One region of the Marinilactibacillus sp. GCM10026970 genome, then DNA from elsewhere that is predicted to be linked to it. Evidence: riboswitches for the same ligand, from Rfam matches in the RefSeq annotation. Region 1 holds a riboswitch; the other holds the start of a gene.

Region 1 (7,433 bases):
GGTAAAGCTGGTGTTCAGGAAATGGCGCAACAAAATATTGATAAAGCCCATTATCTTGCACAACAGTTAAAGGATTCGGGCATAACGATTGTGAATGAATCTCCATTCTTCAACGAATTTGCCATTGAATTGTCTAAGCCGATCGCGAAAATCAACAAAGCTTTACTAGAAAAAGGTTTTATTGGTGGATATGATGTATCAGAAAATTTAAACAAAGATCAAGCTATGTTACTGTGTGCAACTGAGAAAAGAACGCGCAAAGAAATTGATGCATTTGTAAGAGCATTAGTGGAGGTGAACGGTTAAATGATAGAATCACAAACGAAACTGATTTTCGAACAGTCCAAACCCGGACGTAGAGCTTATAGTTTGCCGGAAAATGATGTAGAATCTTTTGACTTATCGGAACAGTTACCAGAGCATTTAACTAGAAAAGAGGCAGCTGAACTACCAGAAGTCTCTGAACTACAATTGATGCGTCACTATACTGCACTAGCAAATAAAAATTTTGGAATCGAAACGGGCTTTTATCCATTAGGTTCTTGTACAATGAAATACAATCCGAAAATCAATGAAGATGTAGCCCGTTATGATGGCTTTACGGCTATTCATCCTTTACAAGATCCTGCTACAACTCAAGGGGCTCTTCAGTTAATGTTTGAATTGCAGGAAGATTTAAAGCAAGTCACAGGAATGGATGAAATCTGTCTTCAACCAGCAGCTGGAGCTCAAGGGGAGTGGGCAGGCTTATTGGTTTTTAAAGCGTATCACCAGTCCAAAGGAGAAGGCGATCAAAGAAGAAAGATTCTCGTTCCAGATTCAGCGCATGGTACAAACCCGGCAAGTGCAGCAGTTGCTGGCTATGATGTAGTAGAAATCAAGTCCAGTGAAAAAGGAACAGTAGGTGTGGAAGCGCTCAAGGCGGCCCTTGGACCGGATACAGCTGGATTAATGTTAACAAATCCCAATACACTCGGATTATTTGAAGTAGACATTGTCGAAATTGCGAAAATCGTGCATGAGGCAGGCGGTCTTCTTTATTACGATGGAGCTAACGCAAATGCGATACTTGGGAAATCGACTCCTGGAGAAATGGGCTTTGATGTGGTTCACTTGAATTTGCATAAATCATTCAGCACACCTCATGGTGGCGGTGGACCAGGATCAGGACCAATCGGTGTTAAAGCGGCTCTTTCACCATTTTTACCAAATCCCAGAATTGAAAAACAAGGGAATCAATATATTTTAAACACAAATTATCCAGATTCTATCGGTCGAGTAAAAGGTTACTTCGGTAACTTTGGTGTTAATGTGAGAGCTTATGCATATATCCGTTCTATGGGTGCTCAAGGTCTTCAAAAAGTGTCAGAAGATGCTGTGCTTCATGCGAACTATTTGAAAGCTAGACTTGCGGATCATTACGATACGCCGTTCAAGCAGCATTGCAAACATGAATTTGTCTTGAGTGGGTTACGTCAGAAAAAACAAGGTGTCAGAACACTAGATATTGCCAAAAGATTATTGGATTATGGCTTTTATGCACCCACTGTTTATTTCCCACTGATTGTTGAAGAGTGCATTATGATTGAACCAACGGATACGGAAGCAAAAGAGACATTGGACGAATTTGCAGATGCAATGATTGCTATTGCAAAAGAAGTTGAAGAACAACCTGAATTACTTCATGAAGCACCCACTACAAAAGCTGTCAGAAGATTAGATGAAGTGCTTGCTGCTAGAAAACCAATGGTAGTTTACCAGAAATAATCTTTCGTCTATACTGAAGGAAGTAAATGAAATCAGTAATGGAGGAGATTAGATAGATGGATATGAAGCTTACCGGGAAGACAGCACTTGTTCTGGCTTCTAGTACAGGACTTGGAAAAGCAATCGCGACAGAATTAGCCAAAGAAGGGGCTAACGTCATGCTGACAAGTAGAAGTATGGATAAACTAGAAGAAGCGAAAAAAGAGATTCTCAAAACGGCCACAGGTAAAGTAGAATATACAGTAGCGGACATTACGGATGCAGAAAGTATCAAGAATCTAGTCGAGGCTACACGTAATACATTTGGACCAATTTCTATCCTTGTCAATAATGCCGGTGGCCCACCAAGTGGAACATTCGAAGACTTCGATGACGCAGAATGGCAAAAAGCATTCGACCTCACACTGTTCAGTTTTATCCGAACCATCAGAGCAGTTCTACCAGATCTGAAAGAAACAGGTGGCCATATTCTGAACAATGCTTCCTCATCCATTAAACAGCCAATCGATGGGTTAACGTTATCGAACGTATTTAGAATGGGTATTTCAGGATTATCTAAAAGTTTGTCTCAGGAATTAGCACCTCATCATATTTTGGTCAACACGATCGGTGCGGGACGTATAGAAACAGAAAGACTTGTTCAGCTAGATGCTGCAAAAGCAGAAAAGCAAGGGAAAAAACAACAAGAAGTGACGGATCAAATCGAGCAGTCGATCCCATTAGGACGTTATGGACAACCAGAAGAATTTGCTAAGGCAGCTGTATTTTTAGTTTCTGGTGCAAATACCTATCTAACTGGTCAAAACATTCTAATCGATGGCGGTATGGTCAAATCTTATTAAAAAGTGGAGCTATGGAACGTCTAATTAGAGGCGCTTCATAGCTTTTTTATAGAGCCCAAGTATCAAATAAAGGATTAAGAACACTCATACGATTTGTACGCTTTTTTGATAGTGGAGTAGACATAAAAAAAGGACCTTGCAATCTAACCAGATTCCTTGTACACTAATAAACGTTGAAATTAAATACAGATAGAGGCGCGAAGAAAATCAGTATGATTCAGTAGGGTGACTCCCATTGATCGAATCAGAAAGGGTTCTTTGCCGAAGTGGATAGAGATAGTCAATCTCTTTTTGCTGGAGTTCCGCTTAAAAAGCGGATCACTGTCACGATGTTTTCGTGGAGCACTATCAGGCTAATTGCGAATTGTAAAGCATTTAGGGTGATTGTGCCTTGAGTGCTATTTTTTTATATAAAAACAAGAATGATCTGTACCTCTATGCAGTCCTTTTCAACAAAATAAGTGAAAATGGAGAATGAAAACAAATGAAAAAGAAATTAACATGGAGTTTGATACTCACAACCTTCTTTTTGTTTTTACCTCAAACGGTACATGCAGAAGAAGTACAATCAAGTTTAGCCAATTCTATCGGCTGGATGACGTTGATTCCGCCAATTATTGCAATCATTCTTGCGTTTGTAACTAAGAATGTTGTTCTGTCATTATTCGTTGGAATCTTTTCTGGAACAATTATCATGCAATTCTATAATGATACCAATATTTTAATGGCGATTTTTAACGGCTTTATGGATATTGTGGATTATATTTTGAATTCACTAGCAGATCCTTGGAATGCTGGGATTATCCTACAAGTTATGACGATCGGTGGACTAATCGCCTTGATTACGAGTATGGGTGGTGCACAGGCGGTAGCAGAGAGTCTGGCAAAGAAAGCCAAAGGTCCAATTAGTGCGCAGATCATCACATGGGCATTAGGAATTTTGATTTTCTTTGATGATTACGCGAATGCGCTGATTGTTGGACCGATCATGAGACCAGTATCTGATAAAATGAACATTTCAAGAGAAAGACTTGCTTTCGTCATTGATGCTACTGCTGCACCGATAGCTGGTATTGCACTGGTTTCTACTTGGATAGGGTATGAAGTTGGTTTGATCAATGATGCCTATCAGTCTATTGGACAAGAAGTAAATGCATACGGTGTGTTTCTTCAAACGATTCCTTACCGTTTCTACAATATTTTAATGCTCCTTTTCGTAGTGGTGACCTCTTTAACGCTTAGAGAATTTGGTCCGATGAAAAAAGCGCAAGAAAGAGCCAGAGACACTGGACTGTTGGTGGATGAAACCTCTGAAGTCGAAACAGGAGACGAAGAACAAGAAGTTTTAAATAAAGAAAAAGCTTCAATCTGGAATGCATTGATTCCAATTGGAAGTCTGATTGTTTTTAGTTTTCTAGGGTTCTACATGAATGGTCGTTCAGAAATTCTTAGTGGAGATAATAGTATGCTAGCGCAAACCATTACAAACGCTCCATTATCTTTTGAAACAATCAGAGAAACATTCGGAGCTTCTGATGCGTCCATTGTACTGTTTCAGGCAGCCTTGATTTCAAGTATTATCGCTTTAGTTATGGGTGTCACACAAGATTTGTTCAATTTCAGTAAAGGGATTGAAATCTGGGTTAACGGGATGAAGACATTGATGATCACGGGCGTTGTTTTGTTACTTGCTTGGTCATTATCAAGTGTTATGAACGAATTGGGAACAGCTGATTACCTTGTTTCTTTACTAGGCGATACGCTACCGCCCGTTTTACTGTCTTCAGTGATCTTCATTTTAGGTGCAATCATATCCTTCTCAACAGGAACTTCTTATGGAACAATGGGTATCCTGATGCCACTTGCTATACCACTAGCAACGGCCTTACAACCTGGAAATCCAGACTTCGTCATTATGTCTGCAGGTGCTGTATTAACGGGAGCGATATTTGGAGATCATAGTTCACCAATCTCTGATACAACAATTCTGTCTTCTATGGGTGCAGGATCTAATTTGATTGATCACGTGAAGACACAATTACCTTATGCACTAGCTGTTGGAACCATTTCAATCGTATTTGGATACCTTCCATCCGCAATGGGACTGAACATTTGGATCATACTACCTATTACTTTTGCCGCAACAATTGCAATGGTGTTCATTCTTGGTAGGAAAGTGGATACAACAGAGCAAAGCTAATGTATTAAATTGATTACCTGAAAGCTTAGTCTTCCATGGCTAAGCTTTTTTGTTTGCGTCAGGATATTATTGCTATTAGGATTAATGAAGAGATTTCATAAGAGGAGGATAAGTCATGAATGGAACAATTCAAGTATGGCGTGGAGATATTACAACACTGAATGTCGACGCCATTGTCAATGCAGCAAACTCTTCACTTTTAGGTGGAGGAGGAGTGGATGGTGCGATTCACAGAGCAGCAGGACCAGAACTGTTGGAAGCTTGTAAAAAACTAGATGGAGCTAAAACAGGTGAGGCCAAATGGACAAAAGGATTCAACCTTCCGTCAAAATATGTGATTCATACAGTCGGTCTGGTCTATAAAAAGGGCTCCAGTGAAGTACAAAGGCAACTAGCAGCATGCTACGAGAATGCTCTTGAAATCGCAAAAAATCAAGGAATTCAATCCATTGCTTTTCCTGCGATTAGTACAGGGATATACGGGTATCCAGCAGAAGAAGCTGCGGAAATAGCTGTCAAAACAATCAAGCGAAAACTAGAACAATTTCCTATAAGGATTGAAGTAACCCTCGTTGCTTTTGACGAAAAAACAGAACAGTTATACAAAAAGAATTTAGAAGGATAAAATAAGGAGCATAACTATGAGACAGTATTTAAAATTTGGACTGATGATTCTGACATCTACAGTCGTTATGTATGCCATGATGTTTTTAAACGTATTTGAATTTAATCATGTAAGATTCAGTCAAACCAGGCTTTTTATGGCTATCATGATGGGATCCGCTATGGCTTTTATTATGATACTATTTATGTGGAAGATGTACAAAAACAAGAAACTGAATAAAGTCATTCTAGCGGCTTCGGTTTGTTTATTTGGTGCTTCACTATGGCTTGTGAGAAGCCAGCAGACTGTGGATGACACTTCATGGATGAAAGCTATGATTCCGCATCATTCGATTGCTATCTTAACAAGTGAACGTGCACAAATAACTGACCCTAGAGTTCGAGAGCTTGCAGATGGTATAATAGAAACGCAAAGAGAAGAAATACAGCAGATGAATCAATTGATTGAATTTTTAGAAGTACAAGAAGATGAAGAAGAACGTTCATCAAAGCCGCAAAAGTCAGCTGATTTTACGGACCAAGCTGTAATGGACTCAACAATTTTAAATAAGAATGGAATGGATTAAATGGATGGAAAGAAAAGAGATACAATTAAAATCGGCGCATTAGTCGATATTGTTTTAAAAAAAGACCAAAGATCAGGAAAGCTGACGAGAGGTCACGTCAAAAGAATATTGACGAATAGTCCGCAGCATCCTCACGGAATTAAAGTGATGCTGGAAGAACAAGATCAAGTTGGTAGAGTACAAGCTATTTTATAAAAAAACACTTGCAGGGAACCGAGAATCCATAAGATTCACCTCGGAGCCTAGCAAGTGTCTTTTTTACATTTCTGAAGTATCTTCTGTATTGCCTAGAGCGAATGTCAGTAAGAAACATCCGATTCCTAAAGCAACAGTCAAAAGATAATACCAGATAGATCTACCAGATTGTAAATCTGGAATCGCGCTTGTATTTGTCAGAATTGCAATCGGAGAAGCAACGACTAATCCTAAAATACTCGCATACGTATATGTTGGCTTCGTTTTGAAAAAGTAATCAATCGCTTTACTAATCAAAATAATACCAATCAACATACCTAATGCATAAGCACCTAAAAGAGTCCCAAATGGTAGCAACGTGCTCATATCAAATGAAGAAAGAGCTCCGGTAAACTGATTGATCGTGTAAATTACAGCATAATAGTAACCAAGAATCAACATCAGTAAAGAACCACTCACACCAGGAATAACCATTGCAGCTGCTGAAACAACTCCTACAAAGAAGAGCGCTAGTAAATGACCGAAAGTCAGCGAAACCGTTTGTCCAGTTGCGCCACCAGTTTCAGCAAAGGCCATCCATCCGACGATTCCGAAAAAGATTAAAAAGAAAAGTAGATGCAACAGATTCATTGATTGTTTTTCCTGAACCATACTTTTCTGGAAAGATCTCCATAGAATGGGTAAGCCACCTAAAATCAGCCCAATAAAAGCGACTGCTGTAGCAAGCGTATATCTCACGAGTAACATCTCAATAAAATAAGAAAAACCAGCAATTCCAAGAATAGCCCCAATAATTAGTGGCCCAATGATGCGCGCACTTTTTTTGAATTCACTTTTCAAATGTGTTACTGCATGTATAACATCATCATATATCCCAAAAGAAACAGCCATTGTCCCACCCGAAACACCTGGTATCACATTTGTGATTCCAATAATCATACCTTTAATTATCATCCATATGTATTGCATAAAAATCTCCTTTTTTGTTTAAATACAGTGTTCAAATATCCTAATACATTCTAGCATATTTTACTGGTTAAAGTTCAAAGAAAAGATAAACAAATAAAAAAGTTTCATGGCCGTCTAGGCGCATGAAACCCTTCTTATCAAGAATGTTCATCTAAATATTTTTTAACTTCTGATATAAATCCACTATCACAATGAACGAGTAGTTCGTCACCAGCCCAGATTGTTGTGTCCTGACGAGGTATAAACTCATTGTTATGTCTCTTGACTTTA
Region 2 (7,433 bases), on a different contig from region 1:
CGGTATTCTGTAGCGCTCGCCGTAAGCGGGCCTTCTTTGGTTAAGAGTACGCCTTCATCAGTGTCTGGTCCCAGATGCACTCCAAACAAGGCTTCAAGGTTATAGTCTTCAAAAGGGAAAGCTTTTATGAGAGCATTGGCTCCAGCATTCGATTCCTCAGAAGGTTGAAAGATGAGTAAAACATTATGCTTCAATTGATTTGAGTTTTGTTGAGCTTTACACCATTCAGCAAATGTCAATAAAATAGATGCATGCCCATCATGACCACAAGCATGCATCGCCAGTGGATGAGTTGACTCAAAGGGCACTCCCGTTTCTTCAATGATCGGTAGAGCATCAATATCCGCTCGGAATCCAATGGTTTTGTCAGAATTTCCTTTTAAGTAAACGACGGTTGCGGTTTCTAAAGGGGATAGATACTCAATAGATAATTTTTCTAACTCTGAGCGAATATACTCTGTGGTTTTATATTCTTGAAAAGATAATTCAGGAATTTGATGCAAGGCTCTTCGGTGAGTCGTAACGCGCGTTTCATAATCCATTATTTAAATACTCCTTCAAATTCAGTATAAAGATAAGACGAAAGCGAAATCCAAAAAGAATTTCGCTCGGCATACCTATTAGTCCAGGTTACGTAAGGCAGAAACAATATCGATCTTGCTAGCTTCTACATCGCTTGATTTTTTGATGACTCTAGCAGGAACACCTGCTACAACCGTATTTTCTGGTACATCTTCAGTAACGATTGCACCAGCAGCGACCACCGCACCTTTTTTTACTGTAACGCCTTCAAGAACAACGGCATTAGCACCAATCAAAACGTTGTCTTCAATCACAACAGGTTTGGCACTAGCCGGTTCAATAACACCAGACAACACGGCGCCAGCACCAACGTGTACATTTTTCCCAGTTGTTGCGCGTCCACCAAGGACAGCACCCATATCAATCATGGTTCCTTCGCCAACGATCGCGCCAATATTAATCACAGCACCCATCATAATAACGGCATTGTCTCCAATCACAGCGTGTTCTCGGATAAACGAACCCGGTTCAATACGTGCATTCACTTCAGAAGCATCTAAAAGCGGAATGGCTGAATTTCTTCTGTCTTGTTCCAGTACATGATCAATTAAAGCTTCTTTGTTATCCACAAAAAAGTTTTTCCAGTCTTTAAGATCAGTGAAAATGGTATAACTATCTTTATTTCCAAACACTCTAAACGTATCTGGGAAATCCGATTTAGATAAAGAGGTGTTTACGTAAATTTTTACAGGAGTCGTTTTTGTCGACTCACTAATGTACTGGATAATTTCTTGAGCTGAAAATTCCTTCATAAATTTATTCTCCTAAGTTATGGTACGTGTAGTAACCATTTGATTTATGTTGTAAAGCAGTAGCAACTGTTAAAGCGCCACTTGCGAAAATGTCTTTTGATTGAGCGGAGTGCTTGATAGAAATCACTTCATCATGACCTGCATAGATGACTTCATGTTCGCCAACAATGGTTCCGCCGCGAATAGAAGAGATACCGATTTCTTTTGGATCTCGTTTCTCAGATTTCTCATGACGATCGTAGACTGGCTGTGCAGCGGGTTTGGCGCTCTCAACGATTGCATCATACAGCTTAACCAAGGTACCGCTTGGAGCATCCACTTTTTGATTATGATGCTTCTCGATCATCTCAATATCGAATTGTTCAAGTAGTGGGCTAGCATATTTAATGATTTCAGTCAGGATATGCACACCATAACTCATATTGGCACTAAAGAAGACCGGTTGTGTTTGTGCTTTTTTTTGCATCAATTCAGTCAGACGATCTTTTTCGCCGGTTGTTGCTATGACAAGAGGTGCAGTGATAGATGATTCCAATAAAGCGGTTGTGAGCACTGGATGAGAAAAATCAATGACGACATCGACTTTAGGCAAAGTGTCATCGAAGGTTGAAAACACTGAATATTGATTCGCTTTTTCATCAGGTGTAACTACACCAGCAATCGTGTGTCCTTGTTCTTCTGCGAGTGCTGCGACACGCTGATTCATTGCGCCGTATCCAACTAATAATATATCCATCTATATACTTTCTCCTTTTAAATGACGGAAAACTTCGATAATAGAAGCCTGATCCATTTCTTCAAGTGGGACAAGCGGGAGTCTAACCTCGTATTGACCGAATCCTAGAAAACTTGTTAAGACTTTGATGGGAATTGGATTGACATCAATACCCAACACTTCAACGACTGGATGTAGTTCTCTATAAATTAAATTCGCTTTAGCGATATCAGTCTTAACCGTTTCAAACATCATTTGATACTCACTAGGCAATACGTTGGCAGCGACAGAGATCAAGCCATGTCCACCTTGAGCAAAGAAAGGAAGCGCAAGATCATCGTTTCCGCCGTAAAAAGCAAACGAGTCATTCACAACAGCTTGCAAGCGACTCAAGTGCGTCAAGTCTCCTGTTGCATCTTTAAGACCAACGATATTTGGATGTTCCGCAAGTACTTGCAAAGTTTCAGGTTGAATCGTCATACCGGTACGCGCTGGGACATCATACAAGATGATTGGAATATTAACCGCATCCGCAATAGCCGTGAAATGTGCCACTAATCCTCTTTGGCTTGTTTTATTGTAGTAAGGAGTTATGACGAGTAATCCGTCGACACCGAGTTCTTCTGCTTTTTTAGATGCATCGATACTTGCTTTCGTATTATTTGAGCCAGTTCCGGCGATAACCGGGATCTGTCCATCAGAAACCTCAAGCGCAACGTTCAGCAAGTTCAATTTTTCTTCGGTTGAAAGCGTGGATCCTTCACCTGTAGTACCATTTACAATCAGACTCTGAATCTGATTATCTTTCAAAAACGTTAAATGTTTTCGGAACTGTTCATAATCAACGGCATTTTCCGTAAAGGGTGTAGTAACGGCAGCGCCAATTCCTGTAAATAGGTGAGACATAATGTGTTTCTCCTCTCAGTTCGTTAATTGTTGTAAAATCTGCACGGCATTTAGTGCAGCACCTTTTAAAATATTATCGCTGACTGTCCAGACATGATAGGTGTTTTCAAGGCTGTCGTCTTTTCGAATCCGTCCAACAAAAATGCCTTCTTCACCACCCGCATTGACAGGCATCGGATAACGGTTGTTGCTTGGATCATCCACTAACGTAACGTAGGGACTTTCTTCAAACAACTGCTGGATGTCTTGAACCGTTGTTTCTTTTGTCAGTGTAACATTGATGGCGACCGAGTGTGCACTCGTAACGGGTACACGTACACAAGTGGCCGTTACAGGAAGGGCAGGAAGACTCAAGATTTTTCTCGTTTCTTCAATCATCTTGACTTCTTCTTTTGTGTAGCCGTCTTCTTGGAAAACATCAATATGTGGTAAGACGTTATTATAAATTGGATGCGGGTAATTCAATGGTTCTTTCCCTTGTTCACCGCGCCTCAAGTCTTCGATGCCTTTCCAACCAGATCCGGACACAGATTGATAAGTCGTATAAGCAACCCGTTCAATACCGAAGGCATCTAGTAAGATTTTCAATGGACCTACAGACTGTATGGTTGAACAATTTGGATTGGCGATAATCTTTCTATCCAGTACAGGAGGGTTTACTTCAGGAACCACTAAAGAAATTTCTGGATCCATTCTCCAAGCACTTGAATTATCAATCACAACGGCACCATGTTGTTCAAAAAGAGGAGAGAAGGTTAAACTCGTTTCTCCACCCGCTGACATTAAAACATAATCAAAAGGACCCATTGTTTTGTCTTCGGTCAGTTCTTCAACGACCAATTCTTTGTCTTTGAAGCCTACTTTAGTTCCCGCTGAGCGAGCAGAAGAGAATAAGGTTAACTGTTCAATAGGAATGTTTTTTTCTTCTAGCAAGCGAAGCATCGTGCTACCAACTAATCCTGTAGCACCGACTACGGCAATTTTATACATAAGGACTTCCTTTCTAATGGAAATAAATTATAGATCAAATTTCTCGCAAAGCAATTTTGTGGCTTTTTCACCGTTGGTTTCATCAATTACACAAGAAACACTAATTTCAGAAGTAGTCACCTGGTAGTAGGTGATGTCAGACTCAATCAATGTTCTAAAAATTTGAGAGGCAACACCAGACATATCTCTCATTCCTGCACCAATAACAGAGATTTTGGCATAATGATCAACGATGCTGACTGTCAAATCATGATAATGACCTTTCAACTGATCAAAAACTTGCACGAGCTGACGTTCATCGGAATCTTTAGCAGTGAAGGATAACTGCATACCGTCTTGATTTCTAATTTGAGAAATCATATCGATATTGATTTCTTCTTTTTCTAGTTCAACAAAAATATCATTCAATAACTGAGCACCGTTAGAGGGGTCCGTTAAGGTTACATGAGCCATATTCTTATCCAACGCAACGCCAGTGACGGCTTTGTGTTCAAGTATTTGTTCATTCGGCACGATCCAGGTTCCTTTCTCTTTAGAGAGTGTTTTAGCAAGATAAAGCTTTATCCCGTTATTGTTCGCCAGTTCTACGCTTCTCGTTTCTAGTACACCTGCACCAAGTGCAGACATTTCCATCATCTCTTCATAGGAAATCTTATCCCAACGTTTTGCATTCGGGAAAATTCTAGGATCGGTACTATAGACACCTGTAACATCTGTATAGATTTCACAAGTTGTTTCCAAAGCCGCAGCCAATGCAACGGCTGTTGTGTCTGAACCTCCTCGTCCTAATGTTGTAAGTTCGCCTTCTTTATTAAAGCCTTGAAAGCCAGCAACTATAACGACCCTATTGGTTTCAAATAATTGGTCGAACAAATCCGTTTTGATTGAAGAAATCTTACTTTTTAGATGATGCCCAATGGTTTCGATGCCCGCTTGGTAACCTGTTAGTGGTTTAGCTTTAACGTCCAAATCATTCAGAGTGATCGAAAGATAAGAAATGGTTTGTTGTTCACCGGTTGTTAGGAGCATAGCGAGATCTTGATCATTTGGTTTCGATGTAATTTGCCCAACGTTGCGTAGCAAGTCATCGGTTGTTTTGCCCATAGCGGATACAACGACAACCAGTTGCTCTCCTTGGTCGGTTCGTTCTTTAAGATGTAGGGCGATTTCTTTGATTTTCGGTAGATCAGAAACACTTGATCCACCAAATTTTAATACGCTTCTTTTCATGGCTATCCTTTCCAAACTTAGTGAGACTGCCTTTGAAAGTAACAAGAGTATACAAAAAGGACAAGTCGAAGTACCGACTTGTCCTAAAGAATCTATATACAAGCGGAAGCACTCCGTAAAGTAGATTACCTATTCAATTATTAGGTGTCTACTTATATTCATACGGCAGTCTGCATATTCTTCATATGCAGCCCAACAGTTAATCTTACTGTAAAGATCAACCATTTCGGCAGATTTCCCTTTCATTATCAAGAACTTACAGGTTCTATGGTTGATAACTACTTTTGATCTCTGCGCCTCATCCAGTCATTCAGTTTTAATGTGTTATTTGCATATAACCTTATCAAAAATGCAAAAGAATGTAAACAAATTTCTTTTAGAAGTTTAAATCCTTCTTCGACTTAAGGAAAAGTGAATAGCTATTGATTAAATTTTTACTAGATCATTGTTATACTAAATTGGAAACGACTAAAGGAGGTTCTATAGAAATGAAGCAGAAGATTCAATTACCTAGTGGACAAAATGTATTGAATTTAGGACAAGGAACTTGGAGATTAGGAGAAGATCCTTCCAAGCGTCAACAAGAAATCGAAGCCCTATGTGCTGGTATTGACAGAGGCCTGACCTTGATCGATACAGCTGAAATGTATGGGGACGGTGACTCAGAGGAGTTAGTAGGAGAAGCGATAGCGCCCTACAATAGAGAAGAATTATTTCTAGTGTCAAAAGTATATCCACAAAATGCCGGAAATCCTGATATGTTTGAAGCATGTGAACAAACGCTAAACCGTTTAGGTGTGGACTCACTGGATTTGTATCTTTTACACTGGCGAGGGCGTGTACCGCTTCAAGAAACGATTGATTGTTTTGAAGAACTGAAGCGTCAAGGCAAAATCAAACATTGGGGCGTTTCCAACTTCGATTTGGAAGATATGCAAGAATTACTCGCTCTAAAAGGCGGCGAGAACTGCCAAACCAACCAAGTACTTTACCACTTAGCGTCTAGAGGCATAGAAGTTGTTCTAACGAACTATCTTAAAGAAAAAGGCATTCCAATCATGGCTTACTGTCCGGTGATTGGTCAGGAACCTGATCTGAAAGACCTTGTGTATAGTAACCAAACCGTAAAAGAAATCGCTGAAGCGCATAATATTTCGATCATTCAGCTCTTGCTGGCTTTTGTGATGCAACAAGACAACATTATTGCGATTCCAAAAGCCAGTAGTGAGAAACATGTCCAGTTGAACGCAGATGTACTGGATATCGTTTTATCTGAAGAAGACATGTTAAGACTGGATGCAGCTTTTCCAGTTCCAGATCAACGCGTACCATTGAGTGTACAATAATTTTAAGGAGTGAAGAGATGGTAGCTAATTTGAAATACAATACACACACTATGCCAAAATCAAAGGCCCATTCTGAAGGTATGAAAACAATACAGGCCGATATAAGAAACGTGCGTGGATCAATCATAAAAGAAGATAGAATTTATCAACGCAAGAAGGATCGCAATCTCCGAATCAGGATGGTTTATCCGGACGCTATAAATATCCAGAAACCTTTCCCGCTTTTAATACACGTGCAAGGATCAGCTTGGTTCGAACAAGATTTAAATGGGAAAATTCTGGACTTTAAATCGCTCATACTAGCAGGGTATGCATTAGCGATTGTTGAATATGTGCCACTTCCAGATGCTGTTTTTCCTAGTCAAGTAGAGGACATTAAAATGGCCATCCGTTATCTTGATAGTCATGCAAAAGAAATGGACTTGGATCCAGACAAATTCATTATAAGTGGAGACTCAAGCGGGGGCCATACTGCGCTGATGGCTTGGGCTACTTGGAACAGTCAGCAATTGGATGCAGCCAATACTGACTTACCAGACCTGAAAGCCTGTATTGATCTTTATGGCGTTTATGACTTTGTTACGATTACAAAGCAGACTTCAGCAACAGATCATACTCAGCCAACTAGTCCTGATGGTTTATTAATTGGAGGAAAAGCGCCAGATGAGTACCCAGAGGACGCAAAAAGAGCTTCAGTACCTTATTACTTGAAGGATTCAAATATTCTAGCGCCTTTATTGATTATTCATGGAAATAAAGATACCCTTGTCCCGTTCGAGCAAAGTGTAGAACTCTATGACTTCTGCAAGCAGAAAAACATTCAAGCGGACTTTTATTGTGTGGATGGTGCGGACCATGGTGGACCGACTTTTTATACTAGTGAAGTCATTCAAATTATACTGGACTTTATGA

Evidence for each region. Region 1 has a riboswitch for lysine ahead of ACFP65_RS02065 (Na+/H+ antiporter NhaC family protein). Riboswitches for the same ligand answer to the same signal wherever they lie in the genome.
Region 2: it holds a riboswitch for lysine, as region 1 does, so the genes downstream of both, ACFP65_RS05815 (aspartate kinase) here and ACFP65_RS02065 (Na+/H+ antiporter NhaC family protein) in region 1, are expected to answer to the same signal.

The regions. Positions count from the first base shown of each region.
Region 1 covers NZ_JBHSUL010000005.1:17,158-24,590, reverse strand. Annotated here, with positions in the region: gene gcvPA (aminomethyl-transferring glycine dehydrogenase subunit GcvPA) at 1-306, shown strand, start outside; gene gcvPB (aminomethyl-transferring glycine dehydrogenase subunit GcvPB) at 307-1,767, shown strand; gene ACFP65_RS02070 (SDR family oxidoreductase) at 1,824-2,609, shown strand; lysine riboswitch at 2,792-2,965, shown strand; gene ACFP65_RS02065 (Na+/H+ antiporter NhaC family protein) at 3,094-4,809, shown strand; gene ACFP65_RS02060 (O-acetyl-ADP-ribose deacetylase) at 4,925-5,434, shown strand; gene ACFP65_RS02055 (DUF305 domain-containing protein) at 5,451-5,999, shown strand; gene ACFP65_RS02050 (YwbE family protein) at 6,000-6,194, shown strand; gene ACFP65_RS02045 (DUF368 domain-containing protein) at 6,258-7,163, opposite strand; gene ACFP65_RS02040 (ClC family H(+)/Cl(-) exchange transporter) at 7,301-7,433, opposite strand, start outside.
Region 2 covers NZ_JBHSUL010000017.1:50,223-57,655, reverse strand. Annotated here, with positions in the region: gene ACFP65_RS05840 (M20 metallopeptidase family protein) at 1-542, opposite strand, end outside; gene dapD (2,3,4,5-tetrahydropyridine-2,6-dicarboxylate N-acetyltransferase) at 621-1,334, opposite strand; gene dapB (4-hydroxy-tetrahydrodipicolinate reductase) at 1,339-2,070, opposite strand; gene dapA (4-hydroxy-tetrahydrodipicolinate synthase) at 2,071-2,955, opposite strand; gene ACFP65_RS05820 (aspartate-semialdehyde dehydrogenase) at 2,971-3,945, opposite strand; gene ACFP65_RS05815 (aspartate kinase) at 3,973-5,175, opposite strand; lysine riboswitch at 5,274-5,485, opposite strand; gene ACFP65_RS05810 (aldo/keto reductase) at 5,664-6,521, shown strand; gene ACFP65_RS05805 (alpha/beta hydrolase fold domain-containing protein) at 6,539-7,433, shown strand, end outside.